3 regions of the Cellulomonas fimi ATCC 484 genome follow, and region 3 is predicted to be linked to each of the others. Evidence: riboswitches for the same ligand, from Rfam matches in the RefSeq annotation. Region 3 holds a riboswitch; each other region holds the start of a gene.
What was found. Region 3 has a riboswitch for thiamine pyrophosphate ahead of CELF_RS01655 (thiamine ABC transporter substrate-binding protein). Riboswitches for the same ligand answer to the same signal wherever they lie in the genome.

Region 1 (9,587 bases), 2.0 Mb from region 3:
CACCGCCGACGCGGGCCGGGACGCCGTGGGCTGGTCGCGCTCGCCCACGCTCGCGGTCAGCACCGTCCCGCCGACGAGCACGGCGACGGCACCGCCCGCGATCGCCCGCCGGTGCGGCGCCACGGCGGACGCGAGCTCGGTACGGCGGCTGCGACCCAGGACCCACCGACCCGCCCACCAGCCGGCGACCAGCAGCGCGAACGTCACGGCCGAGCGCCCGAGCGCGTCCAGCACCAGGGCGCGGGCGACGTCCTCGACCGCCGCCTGGGGCGCCGAGAAGAACGCCAGGTAGCTGCGCAGGTCGCCGCTCAGCGCCTGCAGCGTCGTCGCCTCGTCGAGCTCGGTGACCGCCGCCGGGATCTCCTGCACCGTGACGCGCAGGCCGAGCGTCAGCGGCAGCGGCGAGTCGATCTGCAGGGTGCCGACGGGACCGAGGTCGATCGTCACGGTGTCGTCCGTCGTGACGTCGTACCGGGCCTCGTGCGGCCCGAGGCTCGCCTCGACCGACGCGGTCGTCACGCCGACCACGAGGGCCGCGAGCAGCGCCAGGAGCACCACACCCGCACGCCGGCGCACCGCACGGGCGACCCGCGCGCGCCGCCCGCCGCCCGCGGGCGCACCGGTCGCTGCGGGCGTGTCCTGGGGCGCGGTCGTCATCGGCACCGAGCCTAGACTCGGCGACGTGCGCCGTCGCGGCTACGTGCTGACGTCCGTGTGGCGCGTGGGCGCACCGCTCGCGCGCTGCTGGGACGTGCTCGCCGACCCGGCCCTGACGTGGCCCGACTGGTGGCCCCACCTGCGCACGCGCGACGTCGCCCCGGCCGACGGGCTCGTCGGCAGCTCCGCGACGCTGCTGTTCCGCACGCCCCTGGGCTACCCGCTGCGCGTCGCGCTCGTCGTCACCGCCGCGGAGTCGCAGCGGCGGGTGCTCGTGCGCGCCACGGGCGACCTCGACGGCACGGGCGACGTCCGGCTGACCGCGGCCGCGGCCGACCGGACCCGGATCGACGTCCACTGGGACGTGCGCACCACGCCCCGCTGGATGAACGTCACCGCTCCCCTGCTGGGCCGCGCGTTCGTCGCGTCGCACGCCCGGGTCATGCGCGCGGGCGAGCGCGGTCTCGACCGGCACCTGCGGGCTGCGTCGGGTGCCGGCCTCACCTGAGCTCGCGGACGCCTCCCGGCGTCACTGGTAGGTCACGAGGTCCGGCACCGGCTGCACGGCGTACGTCTGCACGGGGTCGAGCATCGGCACGTCCTCGTCGTAGAAGTTCTTCCAGCCCCAGTGCACCGCGGGCGCGCCCGCACGCAGCGCCTGCCACGTGCCGGCCTTCGCCGGCTGCGTGCCCTGCCCGTCCGCGTGGATGAGGACCGCGAGCTCGTCGCGCGAGGTGTCGAGGCGCTCGCGGCCCTGGATCATCCGGAGGCTGAACTGGTGCAGCACCAGCATCTTCTGCGGCAGCGCGCGCCGCGCCGTGAAGTCCGCGAGCCACGCGGCGACCGCGTTGACCTCGTCGACGCCCACCGAGCCGATCTGCCGCAGGTGCACCTGGTCCGGCGCGAGCCGCCACTCCGGGTCGAGCGCCAGGCCGACGTGCGGCAGCGCGAGCAGGTCCGCGTAGAGCTGGGCCTGCGTGACGAAGTCCGTGCGGCCCGGCTGCAGGTCGAGCACGACCGTCTGGCCCGCCGCCCCGGCGGCCTCGACGAGCGGGCGCAGCTCCTCGACCGACCGCTCCTGCGAGTAGTTGCCGTCCGGCCCCGCGCCGGCGGACGCGATCGTCGCGATGATCTCGACCGTGGGCACGACGGTGTCGCCCGTGAGCGCCCGGTAGCCGTCCGCGTGGGCCTGCGCACGCGCGATCGTCGCGGGCACGTCCTGCTCGCCCAGCACCCCGAGCGCGGCCGTCCCCGGGGTGCCGTACAGCGCGACGTACCTCTTGCCCGGCAGGCCCGGGACCGCCGGGAACACGAGCTGGCCGCCGCCCGGCAGCTCGACGCCCGTCGCCGCGGTCGCGACCCGCGTCGCGAGGCGCTCCGGCGGGCCGAACGCCTCGCCGAGGGCGAGCACGTGGGCGGGGCGCCGCTCCGCGAGCGCACGGACCGCCCCCGAGGTCGCGCGCGGGTCGCCGCCCGGGACGTCGACGACGGCGACGCCCGCGAGCGCCGCGTCCGCCGCCGCGACGGCGAGCGGGGCGGTCACGCCCGTGAGCAGGACCGTCCCGTCCAGCGGCTCGGGCGGCGCCGTGCGTGGGAGGTCGGCGGCGTCCACGAGGGCGACGACCGTCGCACCGTCGACGTCCGGCGGGCTCGCCGCCCCGGCGACGACGACCCAGCGCGTCCCGAGCCGGTCCAGCTCGGCGGCCAGCGCGTCGGGCGGTGCACCCGGGCCCGTCAGCAGCACGGGGGCGCCGAGTCGGGCGCTCTGCCCGACGGCGGCCTCCTGGGCGGCGGCGTCGGCCGCGTCGGCGACGAGGACGACCGGCGCGTGCTCGACGAGCGCACGCACGACGTCGAGGGCCGCCGACTCGGGGGTCGCCGCGGGCAGCACCGTGACGGGCGCCTCGGGAACGGTCAGGCGCGCCGCGAGGGGTGTCGGGGACGGGCTCGGGCTGCCGCTCGACGCGGACGGCGACGGTGCGGCGTCGTCGTCGACGGTGCACGCCGCGACCGCGAGCGCGGCGGCGACGAGGACGACGGGGACGACGACGGACGGGCGACGGATCGGCACGGCACTCCTTCGCGAGGACCCGGACACCCTACGGGGGACGAACCGGACCGCGCGCGAGGACCGCCCGGCGCCCGGTCCGGTCACGACCACGGAGCGGGACGGCCCTCGCGCGCCGCGCCCGCGCCCGCTACGGTCGGCCGCGACAGAAGCCCCCGGGGAGCGCAGGAGCGCTGAGAGTGCGGCCGGACGACCCGTCGTCCCACCCGCAGACCCGTGGAACCTGACCTGGTTCGCACCAGCGTAGGGAGCAGGGCACTCGTCGCCGGCGGCGCCGGTGGCTGGTCGTCCGTCGGGCCTCGCACGCCACCTCGGCGTGCCCCGACGGCGGGTGGCGGACGCCGTCGCGCGGCCTCGTGCTGCTCGCCGGGGGCCCCACGACCGACGTGAGGACCCTCCGATGACCAGCACTGCCGCAGGCCCGCCCCCGCTGCCCGCCGCCGCCGAGGCGGCCCGCCGGACGGCCGCCGACCTCGGCATCGGCGCGCGCTTCTCGCTGCACCCCGCCGCCGACGACGCGGGCGCGGCGGTGCTCGACGCGCTCGCCGCCGCGGACCGCTCGGCGGTCGACGTCGTCACCGACGACGTCTCCACGCTCGTCCGCGGGACGGAGGCCGACGTGGTCCGCTTCGTGCACGACGTCGTCGCCGCCGCGGGCCGCCCCGGCCGGCACGTCGTCGCACAGGTGCACCTGTCGCGCGGCTGCCCCGGGGAGGTCGCGTGCGCGACCGCCGACGACGTCGTCCTGGCCCCCGTGGTCGTGCCCGACCTCCCGGCGACCGGCCTGCGCGCGGCCGCGCACTGGGCGCTGTACCCGCTCGACGACGGCACCGCGGGCCGGCCTGGAGACCACATGCGGGCCATCGAGCAGGCGGTCGCCGTCGCGCGCACCCGGGCCGTCGTCACGCCGTCGACGTTCGTCACGCGCCTCGACGGCGACCTCGCGGACGTGCTGGGGGCGGTCGTCGACGGCTGGCTCGCCGCCGCGCGGCACGTCCGGCACGTCGTCGCGCACGCCACGATCACGCTGCACTCGCCGTCGTGGTCCGCCGCGGAGGTGACCCGGTGAGCGCGCGGGCCCGCCTCACGACGAGCGAGCTCGTGCTGCTCGCGGTACTCGCCGTCGTCTTCGGGTTCCTGTACTGGGCGCTCGTGCAGGCGTGGGCGGCCCTGCAGCTCGCGATGGGGCCGTTCGGGGACCTCGCGCAGCACGTGCTCATCGGCGGGTGGATGGTCGCGGCGCCGCTCGCGACGTACATCGTGCGCAAGCCGGGCGTCGGGGTCGTCGTCGAGCTCGTCGCGGCGTTCGTCGAGGTCGCGTTCCTCGCCTCGCCGGTCGGCCCGATGCTGCTGGTCGTCGGGCTGGTGCAGGGCGTCGGTGCGGAGGCGGCGTTCGCGCTGACCCGCTACCGCCGGTACGGCTGGGGCGTGTTCGCGCTGTCCGGGGTGCTCGCCGGGCTGGCGAGCACCGCGCTCGGCACCGTGCGGTTTGGCTGGCTCGGGCAGGACTGGTTCGCGTGGCGGCTCGGGCTGCAGGTGCTCAGCGGCCTGGTGCTGTGCGGGCTCCTGGCACGTGTGCTGGGCGACGCGCTGGCGCGCACGGGCGTGCTGGACAACACGGCGCTCGGGCGGGCGCGGCGCGCGTCCGCCGCCCCGGCCCCGGTCCGCGTCGACGGGGCACCGGCGGCGACCGCCGAGGCGCCGGGCGTCGTCGGCGGAGCGCGGGAGCCGGTTCCGGTGCCGCTGCCCGACGGCACGACGGCCCGCGCCGACGAGACGGCCGGACCGGGTCCCTCGTGATCACGGTCCGCGGGCTCACCGTCCGGTACCCGGACGCGACCGGACCGGTGCTCGACGGGCTCGACCTCGACGTGGCGGCCGGCGAGGACGTCCTGCTGCTCGGCGGCTCGGGCGGCGGCAAGAGCACGCTCCTGCGCGTCCTCGCGGGCGTCGTCCCGCGCGTGCTCGACGCCGACGTCGACGGCAGCGCCCACGTCGCAGGCGAGGACGTGCTCGCGACGTCCCCGGCGGCGCGCGTCGGCTACCTCACGCAGAGCCCCGCGGACCAGCTGTGCCTGCCCACGGTGCACGACGAGGTCGCGTTCGGCCTGGAGAACCGGGGCGTGCCCGCCGACCGCATCACGGCGCGCGTCGACGCGGCGCTCACGCTCGTCGGGGCGGCCCACCTCGCCGGGCGCAGGACCGCGGAGCTGTCCGGCGGCGAGGGGCAGCGGGTCGCTCTCGCGGCGACCCTCGTGACGCAGCCGGACGTGCTGCTGCTCGACGAGCCGACCGCGCTCCTCGACCCGGCGGCGGCCCGCGGCGCCTGGGCGGCGCTCACGGCGGCGTCCAGCGGGCGGGCGTCGGTCCTCGTCGAGCACCGTCTCGACGAGCTGCCCCGGCTGCCCGCGCGGACCGTCGTGCTCGACGACGGCGGCGTCGCGGCCGACGGTCCCACCGCGAGGGTCCTCCACGACCTCGCTCCCCGGCTCGCGGCGCGCGGCCTCGCCCTGCCCGTGGACGCCGAGCTGCGCGGCGCCGGCGTCCGTGCGACGACCGACCTGGCGGTCCTGCCGGGCACGTCCGCGTGCGGCGGCGCGGCACGCGTCCTGCGGGCGCGGGGGATGCACGTGCGGCGCAGCGGGCGCGACGTGCTGCGCCGGGTCGACCTCGACGTGCGCGCCGGTCACGTGACGGCGGTCGTCGGGCCGAACGGGTCGGGCAAGAGCACGCTCCTGCTCGCGCTCGCCGGGCTGCTGGTCGGTGACGTGGACGGCGCCGTCGACGGGGGCTCGGTCGGGCTCGTCTTCCAGCACCCCGAGCACCAGCTCCTCGCCCGCACGGTGCGCGACGAGATCGCCTGGGGTCCCCGCCGTGCGCGGCGGCCGGACGTGGGTCCGGTCGTCGACGCCGCGCTCGACCGGTTCGCCCTGTCCGGCCTCGCCGGGCAGGACCCCTTCCGGCTGTCCGGCGGGGAGCAGCGGCGCCTGTCGGTCGCCGCGGCGGCGGTGTGCGGGCACGACGTGCTGCTCGCCGACGAGCCGACGTTCGGCCAGGACAGGCGGACCGCCGTGGCCTGCGGGGACGCGCTGCGTGCGCTTGCGGACGAGGGCCGGGGCGTCGTGGTGGTCACGCACGACCTGCGCCTCGTGGCCGAGGTCGCGGACGACGTCGTCGTGCTGCGCGAGGGGCGGGTGCTGCGGGCCGGACCGGCCGAGCAGGTCCTGCGGGACGGGTCCCTGCTCGCCGCCGCGGGGCTGGTCCTGCCGCCGGTGGTGCGGGCCGCGTGCGCCGACGGACGACCGCTGCGCGCGGTCCTCGCGGCCCTGCGGCGCGCGGTCGCAGACCGCTCGGGCGACGGGGGCGCGCTGCTCGGCCGGGCGCTCGTCGGGGGTGGCCGCGCGTGAGCCGTCCCACGTCCGGGACGGCGCTCCCGCACGACTCGCTGCTGCACCGCCGCAACCCCACGGTGAAGCTCGCCGTCACGTTCGCGGTGTCGGGCGCGATGCTGGTCCCCGTCGACCCGTGGACACCCGGCGTCCTGCTGGCGCTGACCGTCCCCGCGGTCGTCGTCGCGGGGCGGTTGCCCGTCGCGGTCGTCGCCCGCGCGCTCGCGCTCTTCACGCCCTTCGCGGTGTCGGTCCTCGCGGTGAACGCGGTGACGCGGGACGGCGAGGTGCTCGCCCGGGTCGCGGGGCTGGAGGTGACGACGACGGGCCTGTCCGTCGGCGCCTCGCTGTTCCTGCGCACGGTGCTGGTGGGCCTGCTGTCCGCCGCGTTCACCCTGACCACCGACGCGGGCCGGCTCATGACGAGCCTGCACCAGCACGCGCGGCTCGGACCGCGGGCGACGTTCGCGGTCCTCGCCGGGTACCGCGTGCTCGAGCAGCTCCCGGACCGCTGGACGACCGTGCGGCAGGCGCAGGCGGTCCGCTCCCCCGCCCGCCGCCCCGGTGCGCCGCTCCCCCGCGACCCGGGGTCGCTCGCGCGCGCGGCGTTCGCCGTCCTCGTCGTCTCGATCCGGCAGGGCGAGCGCCTCGCGATCGCCCTGGAGACGCGCGGCCTCGGCACCGGCCCGCGGACGGTCGCACGACCGGTGCCGCTCGACCGTCGAGACGGTGCGCTCGCGGCCGTCGTGCTCGCCGTCGTCGCGGGCACGCTCGCGGGCGCGCAGCGGCTCGGCGTGCTCGAGACGTGGTCGACCGTGGGAGGCGGCTGAGGGCGACGCGGGGCCGCGCGCGGCGCGCGGACTTCGGCGCGCGGCCGCCCGCGGCAGGTGCCACGCTCGGGACATGGCGCACCGGGAGGTCGAGACGGCGTTCGAGGTCGGGCCGGACGTGCCGCTGCCCGACCTCTCCGGGGTCGCCGGGGTCGCCCGGACGCAGGGGCCGGCGTCCGCGCGGCTCGTCGCGACGTACTGGGACACGCCGGGCCGCGACCTCACGCGGGCGGGGGTGTCGTTGCGGCGGCGCACCGGCGGCGACGACGCCGGATGGCACCTCAAGGTCCCGGCGCCCGCGCGGGGCCCGGCACGGCTGCGCACCGAGCACCGACGGCCCGGGGACGCCTCGTCGCCGCCCGCCGACCTCGTCGCGCTCGTGCGGGGCCGCGTCCGTGAGCAGCCGCTCGCTCCCGTCGTCGAGCTCGTCACCGACCGCTCGACGACCCGCCTGGTCGCCGACGACGGCACCGTGCTCGCCGAGGTCGCGGACGACGTCGTCACCGTGCACCCGGTCGGCGGTGACGACACCGCCGTCCGCACGTGGCGGGAGTGGGAGGTCGAGGCGGTCGCCGGCGACGAGGTGCTCGTCGAGGCGGTGGGGGCGGTGCTCGCGTCGGCGGGCGGCACGGTCCGGGCTGCGTCCAAGGTCCGGCGGGCGCTCGGCGACGCGGTCCCGGACCCGCCCTCCACCGAGCCGCGCGACGGGTCCGCGGGCGAGGCGGTCCGTGCCGCGCTCGCCCGGCACGTCGCACGCCTGCTCGCGGCGGACGTGGGCCTGCGGCTCGGCGACGACGAGGCGGTGCACGACGCCCGCGTCGCCGTGCGCCGGCTGCGCGCGGCGCTCGCCGTCTACCGGCCGGTCGTCGACCGCGCGGTCACCGACCCGGTGCGCGACCGGCTGCGCCACGTGGGGCACGTGCTGGGCGCGGCGCGCGACGCGCACGTCGAGCGGGCGGTCCTGGCCGAGCGCCTGGACGCCGAGCCGGTCGAGCTGGTCCTCGGACCCGTCGCCGCACGGGTGGCCGGCGACCGGTCCGCGGCGCACGCCGAGGCGCTGCAGGAGGTCGCGGCGCTCCTCGACGACCCCGAGCACCTGGCGCTGCTGGCCCTGCTCGAGTCGTGGTCGGTCGACCTGCCCCGCGGCCCGCGCGCCGGGGAGCCCGCGCAGGTCGTGGTCCCGCGGCGTGCGCGGCGCGCGTGGCGCCGGCTCGAACGCCTCGCCGCGTCGGTGCCCCGGGGCGAGGGCCGTGACGACGCGTGGCACGAGGTCCGCAAGGCGGCCCGCCGGGCCCGGTACGCGAGCGAGGTCGCCCAGCCCGTGGTCGGCTCGCCGGCCCGCCGCAGCGCGCGCCGCGCACGCGACCTGCAGGACGTCCTGGGCGACCGCAACGACACCGTGGTCCGGCGTGCGACGCTGCGCCGGCTCGGCGTCGAGGCGCACCTGGACGGCGAGAACGCGTTCACCTACGGGCGGCTGCACGCGCTCGAGCAGTGCGCCGCCGAGCGGGCGGACGCACGCGCCGCGACCGTGCTGCAGCGGGCTGTCGCGCGCGGGCACCGGCGCTGGGCGTCCTGAGCGGCGCACCGGTGCCGGGGTGCCGCGGGGTCAGGCCGCGGCGCTGACCCGCACGACGTTGCGCCACGGGTCCTCGAACAGCAGCGTCGACCCGTCGTCCGCGGGCCGCACCCCGGCGTGCCGGACGCGCTCGACGAGCGCGCCGAGGTCGTCCGTGGTGGGCACCGTGATCCGCACCTCGCCGAGCCCGAGCGCGGAGGCGCGGGGACCGGCACCGGCGCTGTTCCACGTGTTCATCGCGAGGTGGTGGTGGTAGCCGCCCGCGGAGACGAACAGGGCGCCGTGCCACTCCGCCATGACGTCGAAGCCCAGGGCGTCGACGTAGAACGCGCGCGCGGACGGGACGTCGCCCACGGACAGGTGCACGTGCCCGACCACCGCGTCGCCTGCGCCCGGCTGCTCGGCCGCCTGCTCGGAGAGGTGCTCGGCGAGGAAGCCGTTCGGGTCGAGGCGCAGCGAGTCCATGACGACGCCGCCCTCGGCGGTGCGCTGCCACTGGTCACGGCTGCGGTCCCAGTAGAGCTCGACGCCGTTGCCCTCGGGGTCGGTGAGGTAGAACGCGAGCGAGACGAGGTGGTCGGCCGAGCCGACGTAGGACTCGGGCGCGTGCCGGGCGACGGACGCGAGGGTCGCCGCGAGGCCGGTCCGGTCGTCGAACAGGATCGCGGTGTGGAACAGGCCCGCGGAGCCGCGCCGGGCGGGCGGCAGGTCGGGCGTGTGGCGCAGCACGACGAGCGGCGTGCCGCCACGGCCGAGCGTGACGACGTCGGCCCGGGGGGCGCCGAACCGCTCGCCGGGGTCGGTGAGCACATCGAGCGCGAGCGTGTCGCGGTAGAAGCGCAGCTGGCGGTCGAGGTCGCCGACGAGGAGCGTGACGGCGTCCATCCCCGTCCCGGCCGCGATGGCGTCGTGCGGCGAGCGGTCGAGCGGGCGGGCGGGTGCCCCGTGGCCGGGGACGGGAGCGGTGGGCATGGCGGACCTCCTGGACGGGATGCCTCCTAGAATAGTTGACGGTTCAACTTTGTTCCCGATCCCGGCGTCTGCGCCCGGCCCGGCACCCCGGC
Region 2 (9,587 bases), 1.4 Mb from region 3:
ACGCGGCGCGCACGGCGGCGGGGTCGGTGCCCTCGACGAGCCGCGCGGTGGTCGTCGCGAGGATGCCCCGGGCCATCGGCACGAGGGCCGGGGTGAACGACAGGGTCACGTCGGCAGCGCCCGCGGCCCGTAGGTTCTGCACGATCTCGGGGATGTGCCGGTGCGTGCCGCCGACGGCGTACGGCTGCGCGGAGCCGAGGCCCTCGCTCGCGAGGAGATGGGTCTTGAGGGTCCGGCCCGCGCCGGAGTACCCGACCGCGAGGACGGCGACGACGTCGCGCGGCTCGACGACGCCGGCCGCGATCCCCGGCTGGAGCCCGAGCGTGACGGCCGTGACGTTGCAGCCCGGCACGGCGATGCGGCGGGCGGACGCGAGCGCCTCGCGCTGCGCGGCGGCGGTCATCTCGCCCGCGTGCAGCAGCTCGGGCAGGCCGTACGGCCAGGTGCCCGCGTGGGCGCTGCCGTAGTACGCCTCCCACGCGGCGGGGTCGACGAGCCGGTGGTCCGCGCCGAGGTCGACCACGACCGCGCCGTCGCCCCGCTCGGCGAGCTGCGCGGCGACCGCACCGCTGGCCCCGTGCGGCAGTGCGAGGACGACGACGTCGTGGCCCGCGAGCGCCTCGACGTCCGTCGGCGCGAGCACGCGGTCGGCCAGGGAACGCAGGTGCGGGTGCAGCCCGCCGAGCCGGGAGCCCGCGTTGGAGTGGGCCGTGAGGGCGCCGATCTCGGCCTCGGGGTGCCCGAGCAGCACCCGGAGCATCTCGCCCCCGGCGTACCCGCTGGCTCCCGCGACCGCCACGCTGAACGTCATGTGCATGAACATACACGGTGCTGCACGAAGATACGTGCGGGTTTCCGGGATGACGCGCGTCGCACCGCGCGTTGCGCCCAGCGTGCACGCCATCGTCGCCACCGCCGCGGGCGGTCCCGAGGTCCTCGAGCTCCGCGAGCTGCCCGACCCGACGCCCGGCCCCGCCGAGGTCGTCGTCCGGGTCGCCGCCGCGGGCGTCAACTTCATCGACACCTACCGGCGCAGCGGCCTGTACCGCGTGCCCTACCCGCACGTCGTGGGGTCGGAGGGCAGCGGCGAGGTCGTCACCGTGGGCGCGGACGTCACGCTCGTCGCCCCCGGCGACCGCGTCGCGTGGGCGTCGTCGGACGGTGCCTACGCCGAGCTCGCCGTCGTCGCCGAGCGCGACCTCCTGGTCGTCCCCGAGGGCGTCGACGACCGCGTCGCCGCGGCGCTCCCCCTGCAGGGCCTGACCGCGCACTACCTCGTCACGTCGACCTTCCCCGTCGCGCCGGGCCACGACGTCCTCGTGCACGCGGCCGCCGGCGGAGTCGGCCTGCTGCTCACGCAGCTCGCGGCCCAGCGCGGCGCCCGCGTGGTCGCGACCGTCGGCACGGCCGAGAAGGAGCGGCTCGCCCGGGAGGCGGGCGCCGCGGACGTCGTCCGCTACCGCGAGCTCGACGACCTCACCAGGGAGCTCCCCGCCCTCGTGCGCGACCTCACCGGAGGGCGCGGCGTGCACGCCGTCTTCGACTCCGTCGGCAAGGACACGTTCGACGCCTCGCTCGCGTCGCTCGCGCGCCGCGGGACGCTCGTGCTGTTCGGCGCCTCGTCAGGTCCCGTGCCACCGGTCGACCCGCAGCGGCTCAACTCCGGCGGGTCCCTGTTCCTCACGCGCCCCACGCTCGGCGACCACACCGCCACGCGCGACGAGCTGACCTGGCGTGCGGGCGAGCTCTTCGACGCCGTGCGCGGCGGCACGCTCGACGTGCGCGTCGGCGCCACCTACCCGCTGGCCGACGCGGCCGACGCCCACCGCGCGCTCGAGTCGCGCGCCACCACCGGAAAGGTCCTGATCCTCCCGTGAGCAGCACCACCCCCACCGACCTCACCCGCGACACCGAGGCCGGCGCCGGTCCGCGCACGCTGCACGTCGAGGTCTGGTCCGACATCGCCTGCCCCTGGTGCTACATCGGCAAGCGGCGGTTCGCCCGCGCGCTCGACGCGTTCGCGCACCGGGAGCACGTCCGCGTCACCTGGCGGTCCTACGAGCTGTCGCCGAGCGCCCCCACGGGTCCCGGCCGCCCCGAGATCGACGCGCTCGTCGAGCACAAGGGTCTGCGTGCCGACCAGGTGCGCGAGATGTTCGCGCACGTCACCGCCGTGGCGGCGGGCGAGGACCTGGCGTACGACTTCGAGCGCGCCCTGTCCTTCAACACGTTCGACGCGCACCGGCTCGTGCACGTCGCGGCCAAGGTCGGCGGCGCGGCGCTCGCCGACGCCCTGGTCGAGACGCTCTTCTCCGCCCACTTCGAGCACGGCCGCGACCTCGGCACCGCCGACACGCTCGTCGAGCTCGCCCGCACGGCCGGGTTCGGTGCCGCAGGGCTCGACGACGAGGCGGTGCGGGCGGTGCTCGACGGCGACCGCGCCGCCGACGCCGTGCGGGCCGACGAGGCGCAGGCGCGCATGCTCGGCGTCCAGGGCGTGCCCTTCGTCGTCGTCGACCGCCGCGTCGCCGTGTCCGGCGCCCAGCCCGCCGAGGTGTTCACGCAGCTGCTCGAGACGGCGTGGCGGGAGGCGAACCCGCTCACGGTGCTCACGGGCACGGACGGCGACGCGAGCACCTGCACCGACGACTCCTGCGCTATCTGACGCACCTGGGCGGTCGCGTGGTGGGCGGCGTTCCGCGGGCGCCGTCGTCGGGCCTAGGGTCACGCCCATGACCACCACGCCCGACGACGTGCGCCCCGCCCCCCGGACCGAGCCCCTGGGCGTCACCGTCCCCTCGACGGTCCCGACGCACTGGTACAACCTCGCGGCCGACCTGCCCGAGCCGTGCCCGCCCGCGCTGCACCCCGGCACGCGCGAGCCGCTCACCCCCGACGACCTCGCCCCGCTCTTCCCGATGGCGCTCATCGCGCAGGAGGTGAGCACCGAGCGCTGGGTCGAGATCCCGCAGACGGTGCGCGAGCTGTACGCGCTGTGGCGGCCGTCGCCGCTCGTGCGCGCGGTGCGGCTCGAGCGCGCGCTGGGCACGCCGGCGCGCATCTACTACAAGTACGAGGGCGTGAGCCCGGTCGGCTCGCACAAGCCGAACACGGCTGTCGCGCAGGCGTACTACAACGCGGTCGAAGGCATCACGAAGCTCACCACCGAGACCGGCGCCGGGCAGTGGGGCGCGTCGCTGTCGATGGCGTGCGCGCTGCTCGGGCTGCGGTGCGAGGTGTGGCAGGTGCGCGCGTCCTACGACTCCAAGCCGTACCGGCGCATGCAGATGGAGACGTACGGCGGCGTGTGCCACTCCTCGCCGTCGGAGCTCACCGCCGCGGGCCGGGCCATCCTCGCGTCCGACCCGGAGACGACCGGGTCGCTCGGCATGGCGATCAGCGAGGCCGTCGAGGCCGCCGCGACCGACCCCGCCGCGCACTACGCGCTCGGCTCCGTGCTCAACCACGTGCTCCTGCACCAGTCCGTCATCGGGCAGGAGGCGCTCGCGCAGCTCGACGAGATCGGCGAGGGCGCCGACGTCGTGTTCGGCTGCGCGGGCGGCGGGTCCAACCTCGGCGGGCTCGCGTTCCCGTTCCTCGGCCGCAACCTGCGCGAGGGGACGACGACGCGCGTCGTCGCGTGCGAGCCGGCCGCGTGCCCGTCGATGACGCAGGGCGAGTACCGGTACGACTTCGGCGACGTGGCGGGCCTGACCCCGCTGCTCAAGATGCACACGCTCGGAAAGGACTTCGTGCCGCCGCCCATCCACGCGGGCGGCCTGCGCTACCACGGCATGGCGCCGATGGTGTCGCACGCCTACGAGCTCGGGCTCATGAGCGCGATCGCCGTCGAGCAGGGGGACGCCTTCGCCGCGGGCATCGAGTTCGCCCGCGCCGAGGGGATCATCCCCGCGCCCGAGTCGACGCACGCCGTCGCCGGGGCCATCGCGCACGCACGCGCCGCGACCGAGCCGGAGACGATCGTCATCGGCCTGTCGGGCAACGGCATCCTCGACCTGCCCGCGTACCACCAGTACCTCTGACCGCCCGGTGCCGGGGCGCCCCTCACGAGCGCCCCGGCCCCGGCCGTCATCCCACGGCGAGCGCGTCGGCCTCCCGCACGTCGGCCCCCGCCGGTGCACCGCCCGGCCCTCCGGCGGCGACCGCGACCTGCCCGAAGAACGCGACCTCGTGCCGGCACGACGTCACGAACGCGGCCGTCATGCGGGCACGCGTCGCGGGGTCGACGTGCGACGCCGCGTCGTCCGCCAGCCGGCAGGCGTGCGCCGCGTGGTCGGTGAACGGCGCGGAGCCGTACGTGGCCACCCAGTCGCGGTACGGGTGGCCCGGGACGGCGTCCGCGAGCGCGAGCAGCCGCGTGCCGACCTCGGCGTACAGCCAGTAGCAGGGCAGGACCGCCGCCACGACCTCGGCGTAGGAGCCGTGCGCGGATACCGCCGCGAGGTGGTCGACGTAGGCGGTCGTGACCGCCGACGCGGGCGTCGACGGACGCACGGCTGCCCGGGCCAGGTAGGACTCGTGCAGGCCGCGCTCGACCGCGAGGCACGAGTGCGCGCCGCGCGCGAAGAACTCCTGCGCCTCACCGGTCGGCGCGAGCTGCGCCGCACGGGCCAGCACGCGCGAGTACGCCGTGAGGTAGAGCGCGTCCTGGTGGAGCTGCTCGGCGAACGGCGCGAACGGCAGCGTGCCGTCGGCGAGCGCGGCGACCAGCGGCGAGGCGAGCGAGTCCCGGCACGCGTCCGCGAGGGCGGGCGCGACGTCGTCCGTGAACGACGGCAGGCCGAGCGTCGGCAGGTGGTGCAGGTGGTCGACCGGGCCGTGCCCGGACCCGACCTGCAGCGCCGCACCCGCGGCGATCGCGCCGCCGAGCCAGCGCTTCGCGTCCCGGGCCGCGCGCGCCCAGTCGGGACGCCGCGGGCGCAGGGCCGCGAGCGCCGCCGACAGCGAGCAGCCCGTGCCGTGCGTGCTCGTGGTCGCGACCCGCGCACCGGGGAGCTCGACGACGGACGTCGCGTCCACGAGCGCGTCGGGGCTCGCGTCGCCGCCCAGGTGCCCGCCCTTGACCAGGACCGCCACGCCCGTCGTCCGGGCGAGCCGGCCCGCCTGCGCCAACGCCTCCTGCCACGTGGCCGCCCGGGGCTCGTCCGCGAGGACCGCCAGCTCGGGCAGGTTCGGCGTCACCACGTCGGCGAGCGGGAGCAGGTCGCGCACGGCCGCGACGGCGTCGGCGTCGAGCAGGCGGTCGCCGCTGGTCGCGACCATCACGGGGTCGAGCACGACGTGCGGCGGCCGGTGCTCGGCGAGCCACGCCCGCACGGTCCGGGCGACGTCGGCCGTCGCGAGCATGCCGATCTTCATCGCGTCGACCGTCACGTCGTCGGAGACCGCGTCGAGCTGCGCGCGCAGGAAGGCGACGTCGGGCACGACGCTGGACCGCACCCCGTGGGTGTTCTGCGCGACGAGCGCCGTGACGACCGCCATGCCGTACGCGCCGTGCGCCGCGAACGACTTGAGGTCCGCCTGCACGCCGGCGCCCCCGGTCGGGTCGGTGCCGGCGACCGTCAGGACGCGCGGGCGCGACGGCGCGCTCATCGGGACGCCCCCGTCGCGACGGCGCCCACGACCGGCGCGGGCGTCGGTCCCCAGGCGTCGACGAGGTCCTGGGCTGCCCTCGTCGGGTCGGCGGCAGCGCACACCGCGGACACGACCGCGAGCCCGTGCGCGCCCGTCTGCCGCACCGCCCCCGCGTCCGCGACGCCCAGCCCGCCGATCGCGACGACGGGCAGCGTCGTGGCCGCGACCGCGGCGCGCAGCCCGTCGAGGCCCAGCGGTGGCCCGGCGTCGGGCTTGGTGGGTGTCCCGCGCACCGGGCCGCTGCCGACGTAGTCGACGAGCCCCGCGTCCACCCGGGCGAGCTCGGCGGGAGTGGCCGCCGACACACCGACGACCGCGTCGGGGCCGAGGAGGCGCCGCACGTCGGCCACGTCGAGGTCGGACTGGCCCACGTGCACGCCGTCCACCTCGACGCCGCGCGCCCGGACCACGAGCGCGACGTCGACCCGGTCGTCCACGAGCAACGTCGCGCCGCTCCCCCGCACCGCCTGCGCGACCTCGACCGTCAGCGCGACCAGGTCGCGCACGGGCGCGCGCTTGGCGCGCACCTGCAGCACGCGCACGCCCGCGTCGACCGCGGCGCGCGCGACGTCGGCCGGGCGGCGCGCGGCTGCCGCGCACGTGTCCGCGTCGAGCACGAGGTAGGCCCCGCCGGGCAGCGCGCTCACGCCGCGACCTGCACCGTCTGCACGCGCGCGGCCGCCAGCACGCGCCGGGCCAGGTCGTCGGGGGACGTCGTGTGCAGGTGGTCCACGAGCGCGACCGCGAAGGACGCCGGGCCCGCCGCGCCGACCGCGGCACGCTCACCGGCGACGCCGACGAGCGTCGACGCGGCGACCGCCGCCACCAGCGGCTCGGTCACGGCGGCGAACGCCGCCACCAGGCCGCCCAGCGCGCAGCCCGCGCCCGTCACGAGCGTCAGCCAGGGGTGCCCGACCGCGAGCCGGACCTCGTGCCGGCCGTCCGTCACGAGGTCGACGGCGCCCGAGACCGCCACGACGGTGCCGTGCCGCCGCGCGACCTCGACCGCCGCGTCCCGCGCCGCGTCCACCGCGTCGGTCGCGTCGACGCCGCGCCCGGCGGACGCGCGGCCCGCCAGGGCACGGACCTCGCTCGCGTTGCCGCGCACGACCGCCGGCGACGCGGCGACCAGCCGCGCGGCCAGGCGCGTGCGGACCGACAGCACCCCGACGGCGACGGGGTCCAGGACCCAGGGCGTGCGGGCCCCTGCCGCCGCGGCGACGGTCGGCTCGACGCACGCCCGCTGGTCGGGCCCGGGCGTCCCGAGGTTGACGAGCAGCGCGCCGGCGACGCCGACGAGCTCCTCCGCCTCGCCCGGCACCGCAGCCATGGCCGGCGACGCCCCGACCGCGAGCAGGCTGCTCGCGACGAGGTTCGTCGTCACCTCGTTCGTCAGGCACTGGACGAGCGGCGTCGCGGCGCGCAGCTGCGTGAGCGCCTCGGCGGCGGCCTCCGCGAGCGCGAGCACGCCGTCCGTGTCGGGGTCGGGGGGCGGCAGTGCTCGCCCGTGGTCGTGCGGAAGTGCGGGAGCAGACGTCATCGCAGTGACATCCCTTCGCTAGTACGAACTAGATCAGGTTCAGCGGGTGTGATCTCAGCCCCTCGCCCGAAGGCGGTGCGGGGCACCCCGTGTCAGTGCGCACAGGCTACCGAGGACGGCGACGGCCGGTCGGCCCACCGTTCATCAGGTGGACCGACCGGCCGTCGCCGAGGTGCTGCGGCGCTCGCGCGCGGCGTCAGGCGGACGCGCGCCAGGAGGCCGTCGGCTGCGGGCTCGGACGGTGCTCGAAGCAGGCGACGCGCTCGTCCGGGTCGACCCAGCCGGGCACGGCGGGCTGCGGCTCGGGCGGCGTGGCGGCGCCGGGGGTGTGCCGCGGCGCACGCCACGGGACCGGCCCGTAGAGGACGGCTCGCGGGAGGGGACGGCGGTCGGTGCGCGACACATCGGTCATATCACCAAGAGTCGCCGGTCCTCCGAACCGGGCACATGGGACCAAGGGACCATGCCGGCGGGAGTGCGGGCCTCCGCTTCCGCGAGCGGGGTGCGGCGACGCCGGCACGACGACGGCCCGTCCGGGCGCCCTGGGGAGGGCGTCCGGACGGGCCGTGCGGCCTGCGTCGGACCGTCAGAGCGTCAGCGCGTCACGCGGACCGTCACCGGTGTGCTCGTGCTCGACGCGACGTTCGGGTCGGACGGCACGAACGTCGCCGTGTAGGTGTGCGTACCCACGGTGGCGTCGCGCGGCACGGTGCCGATCGCGACCCCCAGGACGACCGTGTGCGTGCTCACCACGGTCGCACCCTCCCGGATCTCGACCGTCCCGGCCGGGATCCGCAGGTTGTCCTGCACGACCCCCGCGACGAGGAACGTCGGGAGGATCGAGCCCTGCCGCTGCGTGCTGCGCGAGGCGAGCAGCCCCGTCCGGGTGCCGACCTGCTCGACCGTCACGGTCACCGGGTCGGACTGCGACCCCGCCACCTCGTCGGTGCCGGCCCAGCGGGCCACGACCTCGTAGGTGCCCGCCGGCGTGCTCGCCGGCAGCGTGAACGTCGCGGTGCCCTTCTTCTTCAGGGTCGCCGTGCCGAGCACGGTGTCGCCGCTGACGAACTCGACCGTGCCGGAGACGTCGGCCTCCGACGTGACCGTCGCCGTGAGCGTGACCTTCGCCTTGCCGTACACCTGCGTGGTCGGCTTGGCGGTCAGGGTCGTGGTCGACGGGACGAGCCCCTGCTCGACCGTGAGCGGCAGCGTCACCGTGGTGCCGCTGGGGCTCGCGACGAGCGTCAGGACGTGCTCACCCGGCGCGGTGCCCGCCGGCACGGTCACGGCCACGTCGGCGGCCCCGCCCGTCACCGTCGCGGTGCCGATCGACACGTCGTCGAGCCGCACGTCGAGGCTGGTGTTGAGGGGCGAGCCGAGGCTCGTCAGGTCCAGCCCCGTGACTGCGAACGCCAGGCCCGCGCCCGCCTCGACCGTCGTGGGGACGTCGGCCAGGCCGACGGCCTGCCGGGCGAAGTCCGGCGACAGGTTCGGGTGCGCCTGCAGGTAGGCGATCCACGCGTCCCGGTCGATGAGTCCCGAGTCGGCCGTGTCCGCGCCGTCCTCGAAGACCCGGAAGTTGTCGCCGCCCTGCGCGAGGAACGAGAACGTCCCGACGCGGTACTCGGCGTCGAGGTCGAGCGGCGCACCGTTCACCGTGACCGACGTGATGTGCGACCCGAGGGCCGCCGCGGGGTCGTAGGTGTACGTGACGTTCGACGACAGCCCGAGCTGCAGGTAGGGCCGGCTCGGGATGGTCCCGTCCCGGTTGGTCTGCCACTGCTGCTCCAGCATCGTCTTCACCTGGGCGCCCGTGAGGGTCGTGGTCCAGAGGTTGTTGACGAACGGCAGGACCGCGTTGGCCTCGGCGTAGGTGATGACGCCGTCGGGCGCGAAGAACAGCTCGTTGCGCAGGCCGCCGGGGTTGACGACGCCGATGTCGGCACCGCCGCGCTCGGGCGACGAGAGCGTGTCGAGCAGCGAGTTGGCCACCAGGCCGCCGAGCGTCGACTCCTTGGACCGGTCGTCGCGACCTGCGGTGGGCAGCGGGCCCGAGCCGACGTAGACGCCGTTCACGTAGGAGCCGCCGGAGAACGCGGTCGTGATGTCCGCGGTCACCGAGCCGACCGGCTGGTTGCCGACGACGGCCGCGTACGCGAGGGCGTCGGCGACGATCTGGTTCACCGCCGCGACGCGCGGGTAGGTGCTGATGAGCGTCGCGTCGGCCTCCGTGGTCCGCGGCACGTTGGACTGCGTGTGCGCCGTGACCTGGTCGCTCTCGGGGTCGTACGTGAGCACGACCTTGCCGAGGAACTCGCCGTACGACCCGGTCTGGACGATCGGCCGCGTGCGCTGGGCGTCGCCCGGGACGGGCCCCTCCCACGCGTACTGC
Region 3 (9,587 bases):
TTCCGTGCCGACGACGCGCCCGCCGACCGTGCCGTGTGGGGCGGCAGCACGGACCCGATGGCCGCGCTGCGGCGCCCCCCGGGAACGCCCGCACGTTCCGACGCGCCGTCGTCGTCCGCACGGGACCGCCAGTGGCTCAGCGCGGTCCGCACGCTCGCGCCCCAGCGCCGGTCCGTGGTGTTCGAGGTCGTCGTCCGGCTGCTGTTCCACACGATGATCGTGTACTCCGTCTACCTGCTGTTCTCCGGCCACAACGCGCCCGGCGGCGGCTTCGCCGCGGGGCTCGTCACGGGCATCGCGCTGGTCGTCCGCTACCTCGCGGGCGGCCGGTACGAGCTCGGCGAGGCAGCCCCCGTGCAGCCCGGTCTGCTGCTGGGTCTCGGGCTGTTCCTGTCCGCGGGCGTCGGTCTCGTCGCGCAGCTCGCGGGCGGGTCGGTGCTGCAGTCCTGGATCGTCGACATCCACCTGCCCGTGATCGGCGACCTCCACCTGGTCACGAGCCTGTTCTTCGACGTGGGCGTCTACCTCGTCGTCGTCGGCCTCGTGCTCGACATCCTGCGCAGCCTGGGCGCCGAGATCGACCGGCGTGCCGAGACCGGCGAGGACGACACGTCCGAGGAGCCGACCGCCGACCGGGCGTTCGCCGAGCGCGGAGGGCCGGGCCGATGATCGACATGAGCCCCAACCTCGTCCTGGTCGCCGCGATCGCGGTGCTCGTGACGGCGGGCGTCTACCTGCTGCTCGAGCGGAGCCTGTCGCGCGTCCTGGTCGGCGTCGTGCTGCTCGGCAACGGCGCGAACCTGCTGTTCCTGGTCGCGGGCGGCGCCGCCGGCCGGCCCCCGATCGTCGGCGCGACGCCCGAGGGGCGGATGAGCGACCCGCTGCCGCAGGCGATGGTCCTCACCGCGATCGTCATCACCCTCGGCCTGTCCGCGTTCCTGCTGGCCATGGCGTACCGGTCGTGGCAGCTGCACCGTCACGACGAGGTGCAGGACGACGTCGAGGACCGCCGCATCGCGCGGCTCGCCGCCATCGACGAACGCGCCACGACCGACGACGACACCGAGGGCACCGGCGGTCCCACCCTCGACGAGGAGGCCGCCGAGATCCGCGACGAGACCGACGAGGGCGCACCCGCGCGCACGGCAGCAGAGGAGGCGAGCCGATGACCGACTGGACCTGGCTCGTCCCGCTGCCGGTGGTCGTGCCGCTGTCCGCCGCGGGCCTCGCGCTCGCGCTGTACCGCCGCCCGACGCTGCAGCGCGTCGTCAGCGTCGTCGCGCTCACGATCGTGGTCGTCGTCTCGGGGGCGCTGCTCGTCCTGGCCGACGAGGGGCCGCTCGTCGTCGACGTGGGCGACTGGGCCGCGCCCGTCGGGATCAACCTCGTCGTCGACCGGCTCGCGGCGCTCATGCTCACCGTCTCCGCGACCGTCACCCTGTGCGTCCTGCTGTACTCCCTCGCGCAGGGCCAGGAGGACGACGAGGAGTCCGCGCCGATCTCGATCTTCCACCCGACGTACCTCGTGCTGACCGCGGGCGTCGCGAACGCGTTCCTGTCCGGGGACCTGTTCAACATCTACGTCGGCTTCGAGATCCTGCTCGCCGCGTCGTTCGTGCTGCTCACGCTCGGCGGCACGCGCGAGCGGATCCGGGCGGGGACGATCTACGTCGTCATGGCGCTGCTGTCGTCCGTGCTGTTCCTCGTCGCGCTCGCCGCGACGTACGCCGCGACGGGCACGGTCAACCTCGCGCAGCTCGCGCTGCGGCTGCCCGAGATCGACCCCGGCGTGCGCCTCCTCCTGCAGGTGCTGCTGGTCCTCGCGTTCGCGATCAAGGCCGCCGTCTTCCCCCTGTCCGCATGGCTGCCCGACTCCTACCCGACCGCCCCCGCACCCGTCACCGCCGTGTTCGCGGGCCTGCTCACCAAGGTCGGCGTGTACGCGATCATCCGCACCCAGACGCTGCTGTTCCCCGAGGGGCGGCTCGACGACGTCCTCATGTGGGCGGCGCTGGCCACGATGGTCGTCGCGATCCTCGGCGCCGTCGCGCAGGACGACATCAAGCGTCTGCTGTCGTTCACCCTGGTCAGCCACATCGGGTACATGGTGTTCGGCATCGCCCTGTCCACCGACGCCGGGTGGACCGCGGCGATCTACTACGTCGCCCACCACATCACCGTGCAGACCGCGCTGTTCCTCGTCGTCGGGCTCGTGGAGCGCGTCGGCGGGTCGACGTCGCTGACCCGCCTCGGGGGCCTGGCGAAGATCGCGCCCGTGCTGGCCGTGCTCTTCTTCGTGCCCGCGATGAACCTCGCGGGAATCCCGCCGCTGTCGGGGTTCCTGGGCAAGCTCGGGCTGCTCGAGGCCGGCGTGCAGGTCGGCACGCCGCTCGCGTACGTCCTCGTCGCCGGATCCGTCGTGACGTCGCTGCTCACCCTGTACGCGCTGGTCAAGGCGTGGAACAAGGCGTTCTGGCAGGTCCCCGAGGAGCAGCGCCCGCCGACCCACCTGCCGTTCGGCATGGTCGGCCCCGCCGCTGCGCTCATCGTCGCCGGGCTCGTCCTCACGTTCGCCGCGGGGCCGCTGTACGCGTACACCGAGCGGGCGGCCGCGGCCCTGGCCGAGCGCACGCCCTACGTCGACGCGGTGCTGCCCGACGGCAAGCGCGGCAAGGGCGTGTCGGTCGACGTGACGGAGGAGGCCGCGCACGGCGACGACGCGGGGGAGGGCCACGGATGAGCCTGCACCCCCGCCGCGCGCGCTGGCGCACCCAGTGGGCGACCGTCGTCTGGCTGACCGCCGTGTGGGTCCTGCTGTGGGGCGACCTGTCGGTCGGCAACGTCCTGGCCGGGCTGGGCCTCGCCCTGCTCGTGACGACGGGCCTGCGGATGACGCCCATCCAGTTCGGCGGGCGGGTCCGCCCCGTCGCGGTCGTGGCGCTCGTCGGCCGGTTCGTCCTCGACCTGGTGCGCGCGTCCGCCGAGGTCAGCGCCATCGCGCTGCGGCCCCGCTACCAGCCGCACGGCGCCGTCATCGGCGTCCAGCTGCGCAGCCACTCCGACCTGTACCTCACGCTCACCGCCGAGCTGTGCTCGCTCGTGCCCGGCTCGCTCGTCGTCGAGGCGCACCGGCTCACCGGCATGCTGTACCTGCACGTGCTCGACGTCAGGACGAGCGGCGGGATCGAGGGCGCGCGGCAGGCCGTCCTGGACCAGGAGGAGCGCGTGCTGCGCGCGTTCGCGTCCGACGAGGAGCTGCGCGCCGCGGGGGTGCCCACATGATCGTCGTCGCCGTCGTCTGCACCGTGATGCTCGTCGTGGGCGCCGCGCTCGCGATCGTGCGGGCCGAGAAGGGCCCGTCGATGCTGGACCGGACCGTCGCGCTGGACGTCGTCGTCGCGACCATGATCGTCGGCGTCGCGCTGTACGCCGCCGTGCACCGGCGGGCCGACGTGGTCCCGGTCCTCGTGGTGCTGTCCCTCGTGGGCTTCGTCGGCTCGGTGACGATCGCGCGGTTCGCGGCCGTCGAGCCCGAGGGGGAGGGCCGGGTGAGGACGCGCGAGGAGCTCGCCGCCGAGGAGGCCGCCCGGGTCGAGGAGCAGCGCGAGGCGCAGGCCCACGAGCACGAGGAGCACCACGGCGGCGGCGCCGAGGGGGAGGTCCGATGAACCACTGGTGGGACACCCTCGCGGACGTCGTGTCGATGGTCTGCCTGCTCGGCGGGTCGCTGCTCGCGCTCGCGGCCGGCGTCGGCGCGCTGCGGTTCCCCGACCTGCTGTCGCGCATGCACGCCGCGACGAAGCCGCAGGTCCTCGGGCTCGTGCTGTGCCTCGTCGGGCTCGCGCTGCGGCTGCGGTCGGGCGGCGCGGTGTGGGCGCTCGTGCTCGTCGCCGTCTTCCAGATGCTCACCGCGCCCGTCGCCGCGCACATGGTCGGCCGGGCCGGGTACCGGACCGGCAAGGTCCGCAGCGACCTCCTGGTCGTCGACGAGCTCACGCGCGACCTGGAGCGGGCGGACGCCGACGCCGCCGCGGCCGGTGCGCCCGACCCGTCCGCCGACCGCCGACGCGAGCCGGGACGCGACGACATCGGGCCGCTGTGACCTCCTCGCCCCACCACGCGGGCCCGGGGAGGGGTTGAATCGGGGGATGGTGGCGAAGCGCGACGTCGTGGTGGTCGGGTCCGGGCCGAACGGGCTCGCCGCCGCCGTCACGCTCGCGCGGGCCGGGCTCGGCGTCACCGTCCTGGAGGCGCAGCCCACCGTCGGGGGCGGCGCGCGGACCCTCGACCTGGGCCTCGCGGACGGTGTCGTGCACGACGTCTGCTCCGCCGTGCACCCCATGGCGTGGGCGTCGCCGTTCTTCCGCGGCTTCGACCTGCGCGCGCGGGGTGTCGAGCTGCTCACCCCCGAGGTGTCGTTCGCGCAGCCGCTGCCCGACGGCCGGGCCGGGATCGCGTACCACGACCTCGACCGCACGGTCGTGGGTCTCGAGGACGACGGCCCCGCGTGGCGCGAGGTCGTCGGGCGGCTCGCCGAGCACGCGGACCACGTCGTCCGGCTCGCGATGGGCGACAAGCGCAGCATCCCGCCCGGCCTGCTGCCCGGCGGCGTCCCGACCGCGGCGCGGTTCGGGTGGCAGGTGCTCGAGCAGGGCACGACGTGGGGCCGGCGGTTCCGCGGCGACGTCGCACCCGCGCTGCTCACCGGTGTCGCCGCGCACGCGATCTCGCCGCTGCCGTCCCTCGCGGGCGCGGGCACCGCGCTCCTGCTCGCGGCCCTCGGGCACGCCGGGGCGGGCTGGCCGGTCCCCCGCGGCGGGTCGGGCGCGATCGTCGCCGCGCTCGTCGCCGACCTCGAGGCGCACGGCGGCGAGATCCGGACCGGGCACCGCGTCGCGCACGCCGGGGATCTGCCGCCCGCGCACGCCTACCTGTTCGACACCACGCCGCGCACGGTCGTCGACGTGCTCGGCGACCGGCTGCCCGCCCGGCACCGCGCCGCGCTGCGCCGGTTCCGGTACGGCAACGCCGCCGCCAAGGTCGACTTCGTCCTGTCCGGCCCCGTGCCCTGGGCCGTCCCCGAGGTGGGCCGCGCCGGCACCGTGCACCTCGGCGGCACGCGCGACGAGATGATCGCCGCCGAGGCGGACGTGCACGCCGGCCGGCACGCCGAGCGGCCCATGACCCTGCTGAGCGACCCGACCGTCGTCGACGACTCGCGCCGCGTCGGCGGCCTGCGCCCGCTGTGGACGTACGCCCACGTGCCCGCCGGCTCCGACGTCGACGTGACGGAGGCCGTCACCGCGCACGTCGAGCGGTACGCGCCCGGCTTCCGCGACGTCGTCGTCGCGTCCCGCTGCGTCCCCGCGGCGCACATGAGCACGCACAACGAGAACTACGTCGACGGCGACATCTGCGCCGGTGCGACGACCATGTGGCAGATGTTCGCGCGCCCCACGCCGACGCGGGACCCCTACGCGACCGGGCGCGACGGCGTCTACCTGTGCTCGGCGTCCACCCCGCCCGGGCCGGGCGTGCACGGCCTGTCCGGGTGGTTCGCGGCGCGCCGCGTCCTGCGCGAGGTGTTCTGCACGACGCAGCGCCCGTCGCTCGCCCCCGCCGCCGGCGCCGACCTCTGGCCGGACATCTGACGGCCGCGGGGGCCGACCGGGAGCGTCAGTCGACCAGCTCGCGGCCCGCCGACGTCTGCGACGTGAACTTCGCCGTGCCGCGCGTCGCCAGCACGCGCGCGACCGCGACGAGCGCACCCGTGAGCGCGGCCGCCGCGACGACCTCCGCCAGGCGCGCGTCGCCCTCGTCCTCCGGCTTCGGCGGCTTGTGACCGCTCGCGGCCTTCCACGCCTGGTTGATCGCCTGCTGCGCGACCCACGCCGCGCCCAGGGCGGCGCCGACACCGACGAGCCGGGCGATGGTCGACTGCTTGTCCGCCATGCGGGGAACCTCCGAGGTGGGACGGGACGGGGCCGCGACCACGCTAGCCGCCGCGCGGCGCGACCGCTGGTCGGACGGGCGTAGGATCGCCCGTGAACGACAGGGGAGCGTCACGTCGTCGGCAGCCCCGCCGGCGCCCAGGACGCTGAGAGTGCGGACCACCGCAGACCCTCGAACCTGATCCGGTTCACACCGGCGTAGGGAGTCGGGCTTCTCAGTCTCCGCGGTCGTCGTCGGCGTCCCCGCCCGGGGCTGCGGGCGGCGCGCGCGGCGACCCCCTCCTGCTGACGAAGGAGGAGCACCACCGATGGCGAGCCTGTCCCGCCGTACCGCCCCCGCCCTCGCGCCCCTCGCGGCGCTCACCCTGGCTCTCGCCGGCTGCTCCGCGATCGGTGGCGGCGAGGCTGCGCCGACGTCGTCCGGCGACCCCGCCCGGACGACCGTCACGCTCGTCACGCACGACTCCTTCGGGCTGTCCGACGGGCTGATCGAGACGTTCGAGCAGCAGACCGGCATGACGGTCGAGATCGTCCAGCCCGGTGACGCGGGCGCGCTCGTGAACCAGCTCGTTCTGACCAAGGACGCGCCCCTGGGCGACCTCGTGTTCGGCATCGACAACACGTTCGCGTCGCGCGCGGTCGAGGAGGGCGTCGTCGAGTCGTTCACGCCCGACGTGCCCGCCGCCGAGGACGCCGCGCAGTACGCGGTCGAGGGCTCGGACGCGCTCACCGCGATCGACTTCGGCGACGTGTGCCTCAACGTCGACCACGCGTGGTTCACGGAGCACGGCGTCGCGGAGCCGGCGACGCTCGACGACCTGACGCGCCCCGAGTACAAGGACCTGCTGGTCGTGCCGAGCGCCGTCACGTCCTCGCCCGGCCTCGCGTTCCTGCTGGCGACCGTCGGCGCGAAGGGCGAGGACGGCTGGGAGGCGTACTGGCAGGCGCTCGTCGCCAACGGCGTCAAGGTGTCCGAGGGCTGGTCGGACGCGTACTACACCGACTTCAGCGGCGGCGGCGGCGACGGTCCGCGGCCCGTCGTGCTGTCGTACGCGTCGTCCCCGCCGTTCACCGTGCCCGAGGGCGGCGAGGAGCCCACGACGGGCGCGCTGCTCGACACGTGCTTCCGGCAGGTGGAGTACGCGGGGGTCCTGACCGGCGCGGCCAATCCCGAGGGTGCGCGCCAGCTGCTCACGTTCCTGCTGTCCGACGAGGTGCAGGCCGACATCCCGACGTCGATGTACATGTACCCCGTGAGCAGCGCGGTCGACCTGCCGGAGGAGTGGGCCCGCTGGGCGCCGCTCGCGCAGGAGCCGTTCGAGGTCGCACCCGCCGACGTCGACGCGCACCGCGAGGAGTGGCTCGCGACGTGGTCGGAGATCGTCGCGGGGTGACCCGGTGACCGTCGCCACGCCCGCCCGGCCCGGCGGTCCCCGCACGGGGGCGCCGGGCCCGGGCGTGCCCGGCGGGGGTCCGCTGCCCGACCGTCCCGGACCGGGAGGGCGTACCGGGGTGCGGGCGGCGGCCGCCGGCCGGGGGCTGCTGTGGGGCCTCGCGGTCGCGGTGCCGCTCGCGTTCCTCGGGGTGTTCTTCGCGTGGCCCGTCGTCATCATGGTCGCGCGCGGGTTCGTCGTCGACGGCGCGCTCGACCTGTCCGGGTTCGCCGACGTGTTCTCCCGCCCCCGGACCTGGCGGATCGTCGGCCTGACCCTCGCGCAGGCCGGCACCGCGACGCTCGTGTCCGTCGTGCTCGGCGTGCCCGGGGCGTACGTGCTGCACCGCCGCACGTTCCCCGGCCGGGCCGCGGTGCGCGCGCTCGTGACGGTGCCGTTCGTCCTGCCGACCGTCGTCGTCGGCGTCGCGTTCCGGTCGCTGCTCGTCGACGGCGGGCCGCTCGGGTTCCTGCGCCTCGACGGGACGTTCACCGCGATCGTGGCCGCGCTCGTGTTCTTCAACTACGCCGTCGTCGTGCGGTCCGTCGGCGGGCTGTGGGAGCGCCTCGACCCGCGCGCCGAGCAGGCCGCCCGCGCGCTCGGGGCCACGCCGTGGCGCGCGTTCCGGACCGTCACGCTGCCCGCCCTCACGCCCGCGATCGCGTCGGCCGCGTCGCTCGTGTTCCTCTTCAGCGCGACCGCGTTCGGCACCGTCCTCGTGCTCGGCGGCCTGCGCTTCGGCACCGTCGAGACCGAGATCTGGGTGCAGACCACGCAGTTCCTCGACCTGCGCGCCGCGGCCGTGCTGTCCGTCGTGCAGCTCGTCGTCGTCGCCGCCGCGCTGCTCGTCGCCGGGCGCACCCGGTCCCGCCGCGAGCGCGCCCTCACGCTGTCCGAGCCGGTCGCGACCGTCCGGCCGCTCGCCCTGCGGCGCCCCCACGGCACCCCGCCCGGCGACGGGCACGCCCTCGCGCTCGGGGCGGCCGCCCTCACCGCGGGCGTCGTCGTGCTGCTCGCGCTGCCCCTCGTCAACCTCGTCGCGCGCTCGCTGCGCACGCCCGACGGCTGGGGGCTCGACCACTACGCCGCGCTCGCCGCGCCTGCCGACACCCTCGGCGTCACCCCGCTCGAGGCCGCGGTCACGTCCGTCCGGGTGGCCGTCGACGCCACGCTCATCGCGCTCGTCGTCGGCGGGCTCGTCGCGCTCGTCGTCTCGCGCCGCCCACGTCGCGCCGTCGGCCGCCGGGCCGTCGCCGGGCTCGACGCGCTGTTCATGCTGCCGCTCGGCGTCTCGGCCGTGACCGTCGGGTTCGGGTTCCTGCTGTCGCTGCACCAGCCGTTCGGGCTCGACGTCGACCTGCGCACCTCGCCCGTGCTCGTGCCGGTCGCGCAGGCCGTCGTCGCCGTCCCGCTCGTGGTGCGGACCGTCCTGCCCGTGCTGCGCGCCGTCGACCCGCGCCTGCGCGAGGCCGCCGCGACCCTGGGCGCCGCGCCCGGCCGTGTCCTCGCGACCGTCGACCTGCCGCTGGCCGTGCGGTCCCTCGGCCTCGCCGTCGGGTTCGCGTTCGCCGCGTCGCTCGGCGAGTTCGGCGCCACGTCGTTCCTCGTCCGCCCCGACCGGCCCACGCTGCCGGTCGTGGTGTTCCGGCTCATCGGCCGGCCGGGCGAGGCCAGCTACGGCACGGCGCTCGCCGCGTCCGTGCTGCTCGCGGTGCTCACCGCGGGCATCGTCGCCGCCTGCGAACGGCTGCGGGCGGGCAGCCCCGGAGGTGACTGGTGAGCGGCCTCGAGGTCCACGACGTCGTCGTGCGGTACGCCGCCGGACGACGAGGTTCGACGACCGCGGTCGACGGAGTCACGCTGCACGTCGAGCGGGGCGAGGTCGTCGCGCTGCTCGGACCGTCCGGGTGCGGCAAGTCGTCGCTGCTGCGGGCCGTCGCCGGGCTCGAGCCGCTCGCGGGCGGGTTGGTCGCGTTCGACGGCCGGTCCGTCGACGGGTTGCCCGTCCACCGGCGTGGGTTCGGCCTGATGTTCCAGGACGGCCAGCTCTTCCCGCACCGCGACGTCGCGGGGAACGTCGCCTACGGGCTCGCCGGCTCGGAGCGAGGGCCCGAGCGCACCGCCCGGGTCGACGCGCTGCTCGAGCTCGTCGGCCTCGCCGGCTACGGGCCCCGCCCCGTGACGACCCTGTCCGGCGGCGAGC

Region 1: another riboswitch for thiamine pyrophosphate. It lies ahead of CELF_RS12020 (YkoF family thiamine/hydroxymethylpyrimidine-binding protein); the one in region 3 lies ahead of CELF_RS01655 (thiamine ABC transporter substrate-binding protein).
Region 2: another riboswitch for thiamine pyrophosphate. It lies ahead of thiM (hydroxyethylthiazole kinase); the one in region 3 lies ahead of CELF_RS01655 (thiamine ABC transporter substrate-binding protein).

What each region holds. Positions count from the first base shown of each region.
Region 1 is NC_015514.1:2,637,423-2,647,009, forward strand. It holds gene CELF_RS12005 (metallophosphoesterase family protein) at 1-657, opposite strand, end outside; gene CELF_RS12010 (SRPBCC family protein) at 635-1,165, shown strand; gene CELF_RS12015 (hypothetical protein) at 1,187-2,728, opposite strand; TPP riboswitch at 2,872-2,994, shown strand; gene CELF_RS12020 (YkoF family thiamine/hydroxymethylpyrimidine-binding protein) at 3,126-3,794, shown strand; gene CELF_RS12025 (ECF transporter S component) at 3,791-4,525, shown strand; gene CELF_RS12030 (ABC transporter ATP-binding protein) at 4,522-6,132, shown strand; gene CELF_RS12035 (energy-coupling factor transporter transmembrane component T family protein) at 6,129-6,944, shown strand; gene CELF_RS12040 (CYTH and CHAD domain-containing protein) at 7,018-8,523, shown strand; gene CELF_RS12045 (VOC family protein) at 8,554-9,495, opposite strand.
Region 2 is NC_015514.1:1,811,093-1,820,679, reverse strand. It holds gene argC (N-acetyl-gamma-glutamyl-phosphate reductase) at 1-811, opposite strand, end outside; gene CELF_RS08350 (quinone oxidoreductase family protein) at 861-1,877, shown strand; gene CELF_RS08345 (DsbA family oxidoreductase) at 1,874-2,665, shown strand; gene CELF_RS08340 (TrpB-like pyridoxal phosphate-dependent enzyme) at 2,733-4,043, shown strand; gene CELF_RS08335 (bifunctional hydroxymethylpyrimidine kinase/phosphomethylpyrimidine kinase) at 4,090-5,613, opposite strand; gene thiE (thiamine phosphate synthase) at 5,610-6,302, opposite strand; gene thiM (hydroxyethylthiazole kinase) at 6,299-7,195, opposite strand; TPP riboswitch at 7,189-7,295, opposite strand; gene CELF_RS08320 (hypothetical protein) at 7,392-7,607, opposite strand; gene CELF_RS08315 (ExeM/NucH family extracellular endonuclease) at 7,790-9,587, opposite strand, start outside.
Region 3 is NC_015514.1:369,130-378,716, forward strand. It holds gene CELF_RS01615 (Na+/H+ antiporter subunit A) at 1-669, shown strand, start outside; gene CELF_RS01620 (Na(+)/H(+) antiporter subunit C) at 666-1,169, shown strand; gene CELF_RS01625 (Na+/H+ antiporter subunit D) at 1,166-2,740, shown strand; gene CELF_RS01630 (Na+/H+ antiporter subunit E) at 2,737-3,282, shown strand; gene CELF_RS01635 (MrpF/PhaF family protein) at 3,279-3,668, shown strand; gene mnhG (monovalent cation/H(+) antiporter subunit G) at 3,665-4,102, shown strand; gene CELF_RS01645 (phytoene desaturase family protein) at 4,149-5,651, shown strand; gene CELF_RS01650 (DUF4235 domain-containing protein) at 5,677-5,952, opposite strand; TPP riboswitch at 6,044-6,173, shown strand; gene CELF_RS01655 (thiamine ABC transporter substrate-binding protein) at 6,260-7,345, shown strand; gene CELF_RS01660 (ABC transporter permease) at 7,464-9,164, shown strand; gene CELF_RS01665 (ABC transporter ATP-binding protein) at 9,161-9,587, shown strand, end outside.